Linked DNA regions of Martelella endophytica. The protein of the gene in region 2 interacts with the protein of the main gene of each other region in a pairwise test. Links are inferred from orthologs where the notes say so. Each region holds a gene or a part of one and is shown on either strand. Other genes may lie near its edges. The genes, in order: ptsN and trkA.

Region 1 (7,377 bases), 640 kb from region 2 along the record:
TCCGGAGGCCGGGGGCAATCCGAAACGGTAGGGCGATGGCCTCGGAGGCGTCGCAATGTCCGGGGGGATGGTGCGCGCATCGTAAAGGGAGTTTCGCGTCCGCATGGCATTGAACGCCAGCCTTTTGCTCAAACAAAGCCAGTCGATGGTGATGACGCCGCAGCTGATGCAGTCCATCCAGCTGCTGCAGATGCCGCACCTTGAGCTTGCCCAGTTCATCGCTCATGAGGTCGAGAAAAACCCGCTGCTGGAACTGTCGAACTCGGACGAGACCCGCGGCGAGGATGCCGCCGACGCCGCTGAAGCGCCCGAGGCAGGCGCGATCGCGAACGACTGGTATAGCGACGACCAGCAGCCAAGCCCGCAGCTCGCCGAAAGCCTCGACAGCAACTACGACAATGCCTTCACCGACGATGCGCCGGCGATGCGGCCGGATGCCCCGGAGCTGATGAGCCAGTGGAAATCGATGCCCGGTGCGGGCGGTGACGACCATGTCGACCTCGACGAGTTCGTCGCCGAACGTCCTTGCCTGCGCGATCATCTCGTCGGGCAGATCGCCCTCTCCTTTCGCACTGCGGCCGATCAGGCCATCGCCCGCTACCTCGTCGACTATGTCGATGAAGCGGGCTATTTCCGGGGCGAGGTGGACGATATCGCCGCGCTCACCGGCGTTGCGTCCGCCGACGTCGTTGCTGTGCTGGCCCGGCTGAAGTCCCTTGATCCGCCCGGCATCTTTGCCGAATCGCTCTCCGACTGCATGCGCCAGCAGCTTTCCCAGACCGGCAGGCTCGATCCGGTGATGTCGGTGCTGATTGACAATCTCGACCTGCTGGCCCGCCGCGATTTCGCCCGCCTGAAGAAGCTCTGCGGCGTCAACGAAGACACCCTGCTTGCGATGCTGCGCGAACTGAGGACACTGAACCCGAAACCCGGCAGCGCCTTTTCGGTGGAACCGCCGGAATCGGTGATCCCGGACGTCATCGTCAGCGCGCGCGGCGATGGCGACTGGCAGATCGAGCTCAATCCCGAGACCCTGCCCCGCGTGCTGGTCAACCGTCCCTATCTTGCAGAGGTTCGCGCCGCACAGGGCATGTCGGAAGCGGATCAGAACTTCCTCAACACCTGCCTTCAGAACGCCAACTGGCTGACCCGCAGCCTCGACCAGAGAGCACGCACCATCCTCAAGGTCGCCGGCGAGATCGTGCGCCAGCAGGACGCCTTCCTGCGCCAGGGCGTCCACTATCTGCGGCCGCTGAACCTCAAGACCGTTGCCGATGCGATCAAGATGCATGAATCGACGGTCAGCAGGGTAACCTCGAACAAATACATCCTGACGCCGCGCGGCCTTTACGAGCTGAAATATTTCTTCTCGGTTTCGATCGCGACCGCCGATGCGACCGGTGACGCCCATTCGGCCGAATCGGTGCGCCACCGCATTCGCCAGATGATCGGCGCGGAGACCGCGGATGCTGTCCTGTCCGACGACGACATCGTCGCGATCCTGGCGAAAGACGACATCACGCTTGCCCGGCGCACCGTGGCGAAATACCGTGAAGCGATGAATATCCCCTCATCGGTGCAGCGACGGCGCGAAAAACGTGCCCACGCCAAGGTCATGGGATCATAGGCGAAATCGCGCCGCACCGCGCTGATGCCGGCCGCGGGCCCCGCCGCGTCATTGACTTGCCGGCCCATGAGGGCTAGAAGCCCGCCGCAACCGGGGCCTGGTGCGGGCCCCGACCCCATGCGCCGTTAAGGATGATGCGACTTCGGCTTTGGATTGCGACCCTGAATATGGAAACGGTGCTGGCAAACGGCCGAAAAATGCCCAAATAAAATATGATGGCCTCTGGTCATCAAGGGACAGCATCAGCCACGGCCGAAGGCCTTGGAGGAGTTCATGGGTTGGCATAAGCTGATGCTGGCAAACACCAGAAGAAGGGAAGATCATCCATGAGTGTGCGCGTCTCGGGAAAACAGATGGAAGTCGGCGAGAGCTTCCGCGAAAAAATCGAAGACCAGATCGAAGAGGCGGTTACCAAGTATTTTGATGGTGGCTATTCCAGCCAAGTGACGGTGGAGAAGGCCGGCAGCGGCTTCGAAGCCGATTGCAAGGTTCATCTCGACAGCGGCGCTGTGCTCCATGCCACCGGCAAGGCACATGACCCGCAGGCCGCTTTCGAAGCTGCTTTCGAGCGTATTGCCAAGCGCCTGCGTCGCTACAAGCGCAAGCTCAAGGATCACAATCACCACGACCATAACGATCTCGAAGTGGCCTATTCGGTGATGGACCTCCCGCCTGAGGGCGAAGATGAAATCCCCGAGGACTATGCGCCGGCGATCATCGCCGAGAGCAAGACCGAGGTTCGCACCATGGCCGTCGCGACTGCCGTCATGGCGCTCGACATGACCGACAAGCCGTTGATGCTGTTCCGCAATCCGGACAACAAGACGCTCAACATCGTCTACCGCCGCCCCGATGGCAATATCGGCTGGATTGACACGGCCGGCATTGGTGGCTGATCTCTAAAACCCGGCGGGTGCGCAAGCACCCGCCACAACTATGCCAGGACCTTCCGACATGGCTCTCGACGACCTGCTGAAACAGGAGGCGATCATTCCCGCCCTCAAGGCCAATTCCAAGAAGCAGCTGCTGCAGGAATTGTCTGCCCGGGCGGAGGCCATCACCGGTGTGCCCGAACGGGAAATCTTCGAGGTGGTGCTGCAGCGCGAACGTCTCGGCTCCACCGGTGTCGGCAATGGTATCGCCATTCCGCACGGCAAGCTGCCGAACCTCGATCACATCGTCGGCGTCTTCGCGCGCCTGTCGCATCCGGTCAATTTCGATGCGCTGGACGATCAGCCTGTCGATCTCGCCTTTCTGCTGCTTGCGCCTGAAGGCGCGGGCGCCGATCACCTCAAGGCACTGTCGCGCGTCGCGCGGCTTCTGCGCGACCCGGAACTGACCCGCAAGCTCCGCGCCTCCAATTCGGCAAGCGCCATCTACGCCTTCCTCAATTCGGACCCCGACACCTCGGCCGCCTGAGCGTCTTTGAGACCAAGGCGGGGCGATGCGCCGTCCCGGTTCTGGCTCTTATTCTCATCCATCCGTTGAACGGGTCAGCGTTTCCCAATCCGCAATTTCCTGCGTCATGTGTTCCAGCCGCTGGCGCACGAGCCCGAGCGCATCGCTGCCGAGCAATAGCTGCGGCGGCGGATTGTCGGAGGCCACAAGCGTCAGCACCGCCTCCGCCAGCTTGTCCGGATCGCCAAGCTGCTGACCGCTCTTTTCCTGGCGGGCCGTGCGGATCGGATCGAAAAGCGCATCATAGTCCGCAATCGACCGTTCGGTGCGGACCATCGAGCGACCCGCCCAGTCGGTCCGGAACGAACCCGGGCACAGCGCCGTCACGTGCACGCCGAAGGGCGCCATTTCAGCCCGCATGACCTCGGAAATACCCTGCAGGGCAAACTTGCTTTCACAGTAATAGGCGATCCCCGGCAGGGTGATCAGCCCGCCCATAGACGTCACGTTGACGATGAAGCCCGCGCGACGTTCGCGAAAGCGCGGCAGGAAGGCCTTGGCAACGGCGACGGCACCAAACACGTTGACGTCGAACTGACGACGCATCTCATCAAGGGAGGACTCCTCGAGAACTCCTTCATGACCGTAACCGGCATTGTTGATCAGCACGTCGACCGGCCCGTGCTCCGCTTCCGCCGTGGCGACGACATCCGGTATCCGGTCGAATTCCGTCACATCGCAGGAAACCACGCGAACCTCGGGCAGCCGTTCCAGAAGCGCGGTTCGGGCGGTTTCTGAGCGCACGGTCCCGATAACCCTGTGCCCCGCCTTGAGTGCGGCGGCGGCGATGGCAAAACCGAAACCGGAGTTCGCACCGGTGATGAAGAAGGTTTTGATTGACATGGAAGCCTCCTGAACTAAGTGAACGATGAATTGACAAATAATTCCGGATCACCCACCCAGACAGAGCAGATACTGTGAATACCTTGCACGATCCTATAAACGAGACCTTTCAAACCGCAATGACGGCGCTTGCCCTGCGGCTCGCACCGCGTCCCGGCTACAATCGCACGGCGCTCCCGTCCGTTCGCATTCTGAGGTCGAATACGGTTCTCGAGGATGTGCCCGTTCTCTACCGTCCCGGCGCGGTTTTCGTGCTTCAGGGCTCCAAGCAGGGCTTCCTCGACGGCAACATCTACCGTTACGATGCGGACCACTACCTCACCGTCTCCGTTCCGGTTCCCTTCCGGATGGCGTCGCAAGCGTCGCCGGAGACGCCCCTGCTGGCCGTCTATGTCGATTTCGATCTGCAGCTTGCGGCCGAAATTGCCGTCACCCTGGAGGCCGCGCAGCTGGATATCGCGACCGCGCCGGCGAAAAGTCTCGTTTCGAGCCCTATGGAACCTGCGATCGCCGACGTGATCCGGCGTCTCCTTGAGGCGCTGTCCGATCCGGCGGAGATTAGCGTTCTGGGATCGGCGCTGCTGCGTGAGCTGCATTACCGGGTCTTGATCGGCCCGCAGGGCGGAGCACTGGTCGCCGCCCTGAAGCAGCGCGGCGCTTCCGGCAAGATCATCCAGAGCCTTGCCGCCATTCGCGCGGGCTTCGCCGACGGGATTTCCGTGCCCGACCTTGCCGCAGCAGCTGGCATGAGCGTTCCGTCCTATCATGCGCATTTCAAGGCCCTGACCGGCAGCACGCCAATCCAGTACGTCAAGTCGATCAGGCTGCACGAGGCGCGACTGATGCTGGCTCGCCAGAAGGGGCCGATCGCGACGGTGGCGGCCGAGGTCGGCTATGCCAGCCCAGCCCAGTTCAGCCGGGAATTCAGACGACACTTCGGCCGCAGCGCCACCGAGGAAGCGCGCTGGATGCGGGAACATCTGGGTGAATTCATCTGAGCAAGGCCATAGCAAAAAGCCCCCGCGGTCTCCCGCGAGGGCTTGTCAATAGATTGCCGCGCCAACCGGCTCGGGTTACGGCGTCTCGACGCCGTGCTGCCCGTTCAAGACCTGATTACTCAGGCTTTTCAGCGGTTGCCGCAGGCTGCTCGGCCTTGGGGCCGCCCTTGGATACACCGACCATGGCCGGACGCAGCACGCGCTCGCCGATGGAATAGCCGGCCTGGACCACCTGAACCACGGTGTTGGCGGGAATTTCGGGGTTCGGAACCTCGAACATCGCCTGATGGAAGTTCGGGTCGAACTTCTCGCCCTCGGCCTTGATCTCCTTGACGCCGTGGCGCTCCAGCGCGGCGATCATCGAACGCTCGGTCATCTCGACGCCTTCGACAAAGCCGGCGATCTCACCGGTGCGCTTGTCTTCCGGAATGGCATCAAGCGCGCGGCGCAGATTGTCCGCAACGTTCAGCATGTCACGGGCGAAGGCGGTCACGGCATAGGCCTTGGCGTCCTTCACGTCGCGGGCCGTACGGCGGCGCAGGTTTTCCATCTCGGCGGCGAGCCGCAGAAGCTGGTCGCGCTGCTTTTCGTTTTCCTCGCGCAGGATGTCGAGCGGGTCGAGTTCGGGCGCCTCTTCGGCCTGAGCCTCGGCGGCAGCCGTTTCAAGATCGATAACGGTTTCCTTGTTTTCTTCTTCGTGGCCGTTCTTCTTCGTCTCGTCGGTCATGACGTCTCCGCAGATTGTCCTGAATTGATAGTTGGCCCCGATATCGAGGTTCTCAGCCTAAAAATCAAGGCCCTGCCCACCTCAGCGCGAACGGGAAAGCCTGGAAAGAAGGTGGGCGGTGTAATCCACCATCGGCACGACCCGCGCATAGTTGAGCCGGGTCGGCCCGATGACACCGACAGCACCCACGACCTGATTGTCACTGTCGCGATAAGGCGCCACCACCAGCGAGGAGCCGGAGAGCGAGAAAAGCTTGTTTTCCGAGCCGATGAAAATCCTGACACCTGGCCCGGTTTCGGCGAGATTGATCAGTTCGATCAGGCTGTCCTTGCGCTCCAGATCGTCGAACAGCATGCGCAGCCGGTCTATGTCGCCGGCATCGGCGAGACCTTCCAGCAGATTGGCACGACCGCGCACGATCAGTCGTCCCGGCTTGCCCTCTTCCGTGCCGCCGGACCAGACCGCCAGCCCGCGACCGACCAGATCCTGCGAGAGCTGATCGAGCTCCCGCCTGACCTCGTCCTTCAGCTGCGTCAGCACACTTCTGAGCTCGGGCAGCGTCTGGCCGTTCAGGTGGGCATTGAGAAAATTGGCGGCGGCGGTGAGCTGCGACGACGTGGTGCCCGCCGGAAGTTCGATGATCCGATTTTCGACCTGGTTGTGCTCGCCGACAAGCACGGCCAGCGCCTTGGTGGGCTCCAGCCGGATGAACTCGACATGCTTCAGAACGGTATCGCTCTTGGAGGTCATCACCAGACCGGCACCGCGCGTGAGGCCGGAGAGCATCTGGCTCGCCTCGTCGAGCAGCGTATCGACCGGCCGGCCGCGCTCGCCGCTCAACATGTGACGCTCGATTTCGGCGCGTTCGTTTTCGGCAAGGTCGCCCACCTGCATGTAGGCATCGACGAAGAAGCGCAATCCGCTTTCGGTCGGAAGACGGCCGGCGCTGACATGCGGGGCGTAGATGAGGCCGAGCTCCTCAAGGTCGCTCATGACATTGCGCACCGAGGCCGGCGACAGCGACATCGGCAGCAGGCGCGACAGATTGCGCGAGCCAAGCGGCTCACCGTTTTCCATATATGTCTCGACGATCTTGCGAAACACCTCCCGCGAGCGGTCGTCGAGCGAAAAATCGGTTCTGTCTTCCCTGGGTCGCTGGTCTGCGGTCATGCCTTTGCCGTGGAATGATGTGTTCGTTGTTTTATATAGGGACCGCGCCCGGATGCGCAATTCGCTTTGACGCGTCTGGCGAATTCGTTTTCCTTTGCAAAACCGGCGCCGCCCCCTTAGAACCGCGAACACGGAAAAACGGGAAGGAACCACATAATGCGGCCATCAGGCAGACAACTCAACCAGATGCGCAACGTCTCATTCGAGCGCGGCTATTCCAAACATGCCGAGGGCTCCTGTCTCGTAAAATTCGGCGATACCCACGTCTTGTGCACCGCAACGCTTGAAGAGCGCGTGCCGCCGTGGCTGCGCAATGCCGGCAAGGGCTGGGTGACGGCCGAATACGGCATGCTGCCGCGCGCCACCGGCGAGCGCATGCGCCGTGAGGCCTCCGCCGGCAAGCAGGGCGGTCGCACGCTGGAAATCCAGCGCCTGATCGGCCGGTCGCTGCGCGCCGTTGTCGATCTCGAAGCGCTCGGCGAACGTCAGATCAGCATTGACTGCGATGTCATCCAGGCCGATGGCGGCACCCGCACCGCTTCGATCACCGGCGC
Region 2 (7,394 bases):
TCGCCTTCGCCGTGCTTTATCTCGGCTTCGCGCTGATCGTGCTGCTTGCCGCCATCTGGACCGGTATCGCCGTGGCCGACCGGATCGTGCTCCCCATCCGCCTTTTGATCGGAGCAGCCGACCAGGTCGCCTCCGGGGACCTGAAGGTTGCCGTGCCGGTGCGCACCATTGATGGCGACGTCGGCCGGCTTTCGGGGACGTTCAACAAGATGGTGGCCGAAATCCGGGCGCAGCAGCGCGAAGTGCTGCTTGCGAAGGACGAGGTGGACGATCGCCGCCGCTTCATCGAGGCGGTGCTTTCCGGCGTGACGGCCGCCGTCATCGGCGTCGACGAAACGCGCACGATCACCATCGTCAACGTCTCGGCCGAGGATCTGCTGGCGGCGCCCGCCGATCAGCTGCTTGGCCAGAGCCTCGGCGATGTCGCGCCGGAACTCGACGTGGTGATGACGGCCGCGATGCGCCGCAGCCGGCAAAATTTCCGCCAACAGATCAATTTGTTCCGCCATGGCAAGGAGCGGACGCTTTCGGTGCAGGTCACGCGTGAGGATTCGCGCGACGGCACGAATTCCTGGGTGATCACACTGGACGACATCACCGACCTCATCATCGCCCAGCGCTCCTCTGCCTGGGCCGATGTGGCGCGCCGTATCGCCCACGAGATCAAGAACCCGCTGACACCGATCCAGCTTTCCGCCGAGCGGATCAAGCGCCGGATCGGCCGCAAGATCGAGGATGAGGACGACCGCAAGGTGTTCGACCAGTGTACCGACACGATCGTGCGACAGGTCGGCGATATCGGCCGGATGGTCGACGAGTTCTCCTCGTTTGCCCGCATGCCGAAGCCGTCGAAATCAAGCGGCGATTTGCGCACCATCATCACCGATGCAATGTTCCTGACCGAGATGGGCCGCACCGACGTGAGCTTCCAGCGCGAGTTGGGCGACGTGCCGCTGGAGGGGCTCTTCGACGATCGCATGCTCGGACAGGCCTTCGGAAACATCATCAAGAACGCTGTGGAAGCCATTGAATCTCTGCCGCATTCGCAAGAGGATCCCGGCAGGATACTGGTCCGCGCCAGCCACGATGCGACCCGCGACCGCTACATCATCGACTTCATCGACAACGGCAAGGGATTGCCGGTCGAAAACCGCCACATGATCCTCGAGCCCTATATCACCATGCGTGAGAAGGGCACCGGGCTTGGCCTCGCGATCGTGCGCAAGATCATCGAGGAGCATGGCGGCAAGCTCGAACTGCATGATGCCCCGGCCGATTTCGCCAACGGCCGCGGCGCGATGATCCGCGTGGAACTGCCGCACGTACATGATGGCGACACCGCACGGGAACAAAAAGACAGGGAAGACAACGATGGCCTCTGATATTCTTGTCGTCGACGATGAAGCCGACATCCGGGATATTGTTTCGGGTATCCTGTCGGATGAGGGGCACGAAACCCGCGTTGCTCATGACAGCGACAGCGCGCTTGCGGCAATCTCCGACCGGGTTCCGCGGCTGATCTTTCTCGATATCTGGATGCAGGGGAGCCGGCTCGACGGCCTGGCGCTGCTGGAGGAGATCAAGAGCCGCTATCCCGAACTGCCGGTGGTGATGATCTCCGGTCACGGCAACATCGAAACGGCGGTTTCCTCGATCAAGCGCGGCGCCTTCGATTTCATCGAGAAGCCGTTCAAGGCCGACAGGCTGGTGCTGATCGCCGAGCGGGCGCTGGAGAACTCGCGGCTGAAGACCGAGGTTCAGGAACTGAAGCGCAAGAGCGGTGATCCCGAGGAGCTTGTCGGCTCGTCGCTGCTGGTCTCCCAGCTTCGCCAGACGCTGGAGAAGATCGGCCCGACCAACAGCCGGGTGATGATCTTCGGCGCTTCCGGCTCCGGCAAGGAGGTGGTGGCTCGCCTGCTGCACAAGCGCAGCCAGCGCGCCGAGGGGCCTTTCGTGGCCTTGAACGCGGCAGCAATCACGCCGGAAAACATGGAAATCGAGCTCTTCGGCGTCGAGCCCGGCGGCGGCCGGTCGCGGAAGACCGGTGCGCTCGAACGCGCCCATCGCGGCACGCTGTATCTCGATGAGATCGGCGAGATGCCGCTTGAGACCCAGAAGAAGATCCTGCGGGTTCTGGTCGACCAGCAGTTCGAACGCGTGGGCGGCAGCCGCCGCGTCAGCGTCGACGTCCGCATCATTTCCTCCTCGGCGCTGGACCTGCAACTGCGCATTGGCGACGGGCTTTTCCGGCAGGACCTCTACCACCGGCTCGCCGTGGTGCCGGTGCGCATACCGGGGCTTGCCGAACGGCGCGAGGATATTCCCTTCCTCGTCGATTTCATCATGCGCCAGCTCTGCGATCAGGCCGGCATCCGCCAGCGCCAGATCGGCGATGACGCGATGGCGATCCTGCAGGCGCATGACTGGCCGGGCAATATCCGCCAGCTCCGCAACAATCTGGAGCGTCTGCTGATCCTGTCGCGCGAGGAAACCGGCAATGCGCCGATCGGCGCCGATCTGTTGCCGGCTGACCTCTCCGACGTTCTGCCGCAGATTCAGACCTCCGGCGACGCCCATATCATGACGCTGCCGCTGCGCGAGGCGCGCGAGCGCTTCGAGCGGGATTATCTGATGGCGCAGATCAACCGCTTCGGCGGGAATATCTCGCGCACGGCGGAATTCGTCGGGATGGAGCGGTCGGCGCTGCACCGCAAGTTGAAGTCCCTTGGCATCTGATCAAAAAACCGTCAGATTGCGCCGACCAACGACCCTTGAACCCCAAGAGCGGTCCTTATGAAAATCATTATCTGCGGCGCCGGCCAGGTTGGCTTCGGTATCGCCGAGCGCCTCTCCCAGGAATATAACGACGTCTCCGTCATCGACACGTCCGCTTCGTTGATCAGCGCCATCACCGAGCTTCTCGATGTGCGCGGCTATGTCGGCCATGGTGCGCATCCGGACGTGCTGGCGAAGGCCGGCGCCGATCAGGCCGACATGATCATCGCCGTGACGCTGCATGACGAGATCAACATGGTCGCCTGCCAGGTCGCGCATTCGCTGTTTAACGTGCCGACCAAGATCGCCCGCATCCGCTCGCAGAGCTACCTGCACTCGCACTATTCGGACCTGTTCTCGCGCGACCACATGCCGATCGACGTGACGATCTCGCCGGAAGTCGAGGTCGGCAAGATGGTGCTGCGCCGTATCGCTTTCCCGGGCGCGACCGATGTCGTCCGTTTCGCCGACGAGAAGATCGCCATGCTCGCCGTCGAGTGCAATGACGATTGCCCGGTGCTGAACACGCCGCTGATGCAGCTCAGTCAGCTCTTCCCGGATCTCAATGCCACGGTCACCGGCATCTACCGCGAAGACAAGGTGATCATCCCGCATTCGACCGACCAGGTGCTCTCCGGCGATCTCGTCTATGTGGTCTGCGAGCAGGAGCACATCCGCCGCACGCTGGCGCTGTTCGGTCATGAGGAGCAGGAGGCCCGCCGCATCGTGATTGCCGGCGGTGGCAATATCGGCTTCTTCGTCGCCAAGTCTATCGAGGAAATGCAGCCGCGCACCCGGCTGAAGATGATCGAGAATGACCGCGAAAAGGCCGTGGCGGTGTCCGATTCGCTGCGCAACGTGATCGTGCTGCAGGGCTCCGCGCTCGACCAGAACATCATGGTGCAGGCCGATGTGCCGGATGCCCACCTGATGGTGGCACTGACCAACAACGACCAGACCAACATCCTGGCCTCGGTCATTGCCAAGCAGCTCGGCTGCAAGGCCAATCTGGCGCTCCTCAACAACCCGTCCTTCCACGACGTCACCAAGTCGCTGGGCATCGACGCCTATATCAACCCGCGGGCCGTGACGATCTCCCGCGTCCTGCAGCATGTGCGCAAGGGCCGTATCCGCTCCGTCTACGCGGTGCAGAAGGGGCAGGCAGAGGTGATCGAGGCGGAGGCGCTGACGACATCGCCGCTGGTCGGCACGCCGTTCCGGGACCTCGACCTTCCCGAAGGCATTCGCATCGGCGCGGTCTATCGCGGCGAGGAGGTGCTGCGGCCGACCGGTGATCTGAAGATCAAGGCCCATGACCGGGTGATCCTCTTTGCCGCCGCCTCGGCTGTCCGTCACGTCGAACAGCTCTTCCGCGTGTCGATCCAGTATTTCTAGGGGAAGCCGCGCGCCTGTGGCCGTCTTTTTTTGATCGTTGCGGAAGGGCCGTCGATTTGCTACCACCTCTTATTGAATACGCGTTGCCGGTTCTCGGGGACGACGATTATGGGTGGGAACCGGCGACATGCCGGCAAGAGTAAGAAAGAAGCGGCGCTATGGCGGAACGTTCTCAGAATCTGCAGGATCTCTTCCTCAATACGGTTCGTAAGCAGAAGATTTCCCTGACGATTTTTCTGATCAATGGGGTAAAGCTCACCGGGGTTGTGACCTCATTCGACAATTTCTGCGTTCTGTTGCGCCGCGACGGACACTCCCAGCTGGTCTACAAGCATGCGATTTCGACGATCATGCCCGGCCAGCCGGTTCAGATGTTCGAAGGCGATGACAGCGCTTCGTAAGCGGTGATTTTCCATTTCCGACGATACATTCTTTCCTGAAAGCGAATACGAGAACCGCGATTCCTCACGGGCTCTCGTCGTTGTTCCGGTCATCAAGGCCGATCGCCGCAGTGACGGCGAGGGGCTTTCTTCGCGCGCGCCCGAAAGCCGCCAGCAGGAGGCAGAGGGCCTTGCGCGGGCCATCGGGCTCGAGGTCGTGGCTTCGGTGATTGTGCAGGTCAACGACCCGCGGCCGGCCACGCTCATCGGCACCGGCAAGATCAAGGAAATCGACGAGCTGCTCGATGAGAACAATATCGGGCTGGTGATCGTCGATCATCCATTGTCGCCGGTTCAGCAGCGCAATCTCGAAAAGGAGTGGGTCGCCAAGGTCATCGACCGGACCGGCCTCATTCTCGAGATTTTCGGCGAGCGCGCCTCCACCAAGGAAGGCCGCCTGCAGGTCGAGCTGGCGCATCTCAACTATCAGCGCGGTCGCCTTGTCCGAAGCTGGACCCACCTTGAGCGTCAGCGTGGTGGTGGTGGCTTCATGGGTGGCCCGGGCGAAACCCAGATCGAGGCGGACCGGCGGCTTCTGCGCGAGCGGATTACCAAGCTCGAGCGTGAGCTGGAGCAGGTGGTTCGCACGCGCCAGCTTCACCGTTCCAAACGCAAGAAGGTGCCGCATCCGATCGTGGCGCTTGTCGGCTATACCAATGCCGGGAAGTCGACCCTGTTCAATCGCATTACCGGGGCAGGGGTGCTGGCGGAGGACATGCTGTTTGCAACGCTTGATCCGACCTTGCGCCGGATGAAGCTGCCGCATGGCCGCACCGTCATCCTGTCCGACACCGTGGGTTTCATCTCCGACCTGCCGACGCACCTCGTCGCTGCCTTCCGGGCAACACTGGAAGAGGTGCTGGAGGCGGATCTGATCCTGCATGTCCGCGACATGGCCGATCCCGCCCGAGACGCGCAGTCCGGCGACGTGCTGCGCATTCTCGGCGAGCTCGGCATCGACGAGAAGGCACAGAACGAGCGGATCATCGAAGTCTGGAACAAGGTCGACCTGCTGGAGCCGGAGGACCACGACGCGCTGATGGCGCGGGCCGAGCCGAACGACGACGTGATGGCCGTGTCCGCCGTCACCGGCGAGGGCGTCGAAGCGCTAGTGGATCGGATTGCCGCCCGGCTCGCCGGTGTGTTGACCGAAACGACGATCACGCTCGCCCCCGAACAGTTGCATCTCCTGCCATGGCTCTACGAACACGCCTTGGTCGACGAACGCCGCGATCTGGAAGATGGCTCGGTGAGCCTCGACATCCGGCTTGCGGACACCGAGGCGCAGCGGCTGGATAGCATGCTGGCGGGCTAACCCGCCGGCTCTTCAGGGCAGGTCGCGTTCGGCAAAGACCGCCTTTGCAGCGAACAACCCGTTGAGGGCTGCCGGAAATCCGGCATAGACGGCCATCTGCATCATTGTCTCGACGATCTCGTCCTTGCTGACGCCCACGTTCAGTGCTGCTTCGATGTGAACCTTGAGCTGCGGCGCGGCGTTGCCCATGGCGGTGAGTGCGGCGACGGTCGCGATCTCGCGTTCGCGTAGCCCCAGCCCGGGCCGGGAATAGATATCGCCGAAGGAAAACTCGAAAATGTAGCGGGAGAAATCGGGTGCGATGTCTTCGAGCGCGTCGATAACGTTCTGCCCTGCCGCGCCGTCGATCGCCGCAAGCGCGCGTTTGCCGCGTTCGAGGCGGCTTTCATTCTGATCGTTCATTGCGTCTTTGATCCTCTTTTTCGTCACCGCCGGCATAGCCGGCAATTTTGGTGTCGAGGACATCCAGACAGGACTGCAGCTCGAGCACATGACGACGCACGGCGTCGCGATGCTGTTCGAGGAGTTGTTGACGCTGGGGCTCCGTGCCCTTGCCCTGCTGCCGCAAAGCGGCATAGCGCAGCATCTGCCGGATCGGCATCCCGGTGGTTTTCAGGCGGCCGAGAAATTCGATCCAGACCAGCATCGATGCGTCGTAGTCGCGATGACCGGATTGATCCCGGTCTGTATCGGGCAGCAAACCGATCCGTTCGTAATAGCGGATGGTATGGGCCGACAGCCCGGAGCGTTTCGCGAGTTCACCGATCTTCATCTTCGTCCTGCTTTCGTCACGACGCCTGAGAAGCTAGGTGTTTGAGCGCACTCTAAGTCAACAGAAAAAATGTCGGGTCGCGCAGCAAAAATGCCGGCCGATTATTCGCCGAGCTTGCGTTCGATTGCCTTGGCATCCTGCCAGAGCGCTTCCATGCGCTCCAGTGTAGCGGCTTCCAGCGTATCGCCTGAAGCCTTCAGGCTTTCCTCGATATGATTGAAGCGACGGCGGAATTTTGTATTGGTGCCGCGCAGCGCCTGCTCCGGATCGGTCCCGGTGTGACGGCCAAGATTGACGGCGGCGAAGATCAGATCGCCGAGCTCGTCGGCGATCTCGGCCTTGTTGCCGGTCTGCAGCGCTTCGCGCAGCTCGCCGATCTCTTCCTCGAACTTGTCGAGGATCGGTTCCGCTTCCGACCAGTCGAAGCCGACGCGTGCCGCGTGCTCCTGCAGCTTCAGCGCCTCCGTCAATGCCGGGAACGAGCGCTGCACGGAGCCGAGATGCCCGGCCTTGAAGTCCTCGGTGACGCCGGCCCTGGCCCGACGCTCGGCGCGATCCGCCTTCTCCTGACGCTTGATTGCATCCCATTGCAGTTTCACCGCTTCCGGCGTGTCGGCGTCGTTGCGCGCGAAAACGTGGGGATGGCGCCGGATCATTTTCGACGTGACGGCGTGGACGACGTCGTCGAAGGAAAACA

Evidence for each region.
Region 1: the proteins of trkA (region 2) and ptsN interact in binary tests that used the Escherichia coli proteins (3 or more experiments, as listed by UniProt). The link is inferred for Martelella endophytica from one-to-one orthologs.

What each region holds. Positions count from the first base shown.
Region 1 is NZ_CP010803.1:4,235,193-4,242,569, forward strand. The notes cover bases 1,436-4,313. They hold ptsN (PTS IIA-like nitrogen regulatory protein PtsN), read left to right. Parts: upstream 1,436-2,581; coding sequence 2,582-3,046; downstream 3,047-4,313. Other genes in these bases: rpoN (RNA polymerase factor sigma-54), read left to right, coding at 1,436-1,627; hpf (ribosome hibernation-promoting factor, HPF/YfiA family), read left to right, coding at 1,954-2,523; TM49_RS19620 (oxidoreductase), read right to left, coding at 3,101-3,928; TM49_RS19625 (AraC family transcriptional regulator), read left to right, coding at 4,048-4,313. Also shown: more of rpoN, read left to right, coding at 104-1,435; more of TM49_RS19625, read left to right, coding at 4,314-4,926; nucleotide exchange factor GrpE, read right to left, coding at 5,042-5,653; heat-inducible transcriptional repressor HrcA, read right to left, coding at 5,735-6,823; rph (ribonuclease PH), read left to right, coding at 6,980-7,377. UniProt on the Escherichia coli protein: Seems to have a role in regulating nitrogen assimilation.
Region 2 is NZ_CP010803.1:3,594,828-3,602,221, reverse strand. What follows is about bases 2,087-4,981. They hold trkA (Trk system potassium transporter TrkA), read left to right. Parts: upstream 2,087-2,793; coding sequence 2,794-4,170; downstream 4,171-4,981. Other genes in these bases: hflX (GTPase HflX), read left to right, coding at 4,585-4,981; hfq (RNA chaperone Hfq), read left to right, coding at 4,329-4,571; ntrX (nitrogen assimilation response regulator NtrX), read left to right, coding at 2,087-2,736. Also shown: TM49_RS16525 (sensor histidine kinase NtrY-like), read left to right, coding at 1-1,382; more of ntrX, read left to right, coding at 1,372-2,086; more of hflX, read left to right, coding at 4,982-5,925; TM49_RS16500 (carboxymuconolactone decarboxylase family protein), read right to left, coding at 5,938-6,327; TM49_RS16495 (MerR family transcriptional regulator), read right to left, coding at 6,311-6,697; mazG (nucleoside triphosphate pyrophosphohydrolase), read right to left, coding at 6,799-7,394. UniProt on the Escherichia coli protein: Part of the constitutive potassium transport systems TrkG and TrkH. May regulate the transport activity of TrkG and TrkH systems. Binds to NAD(+) and NADH.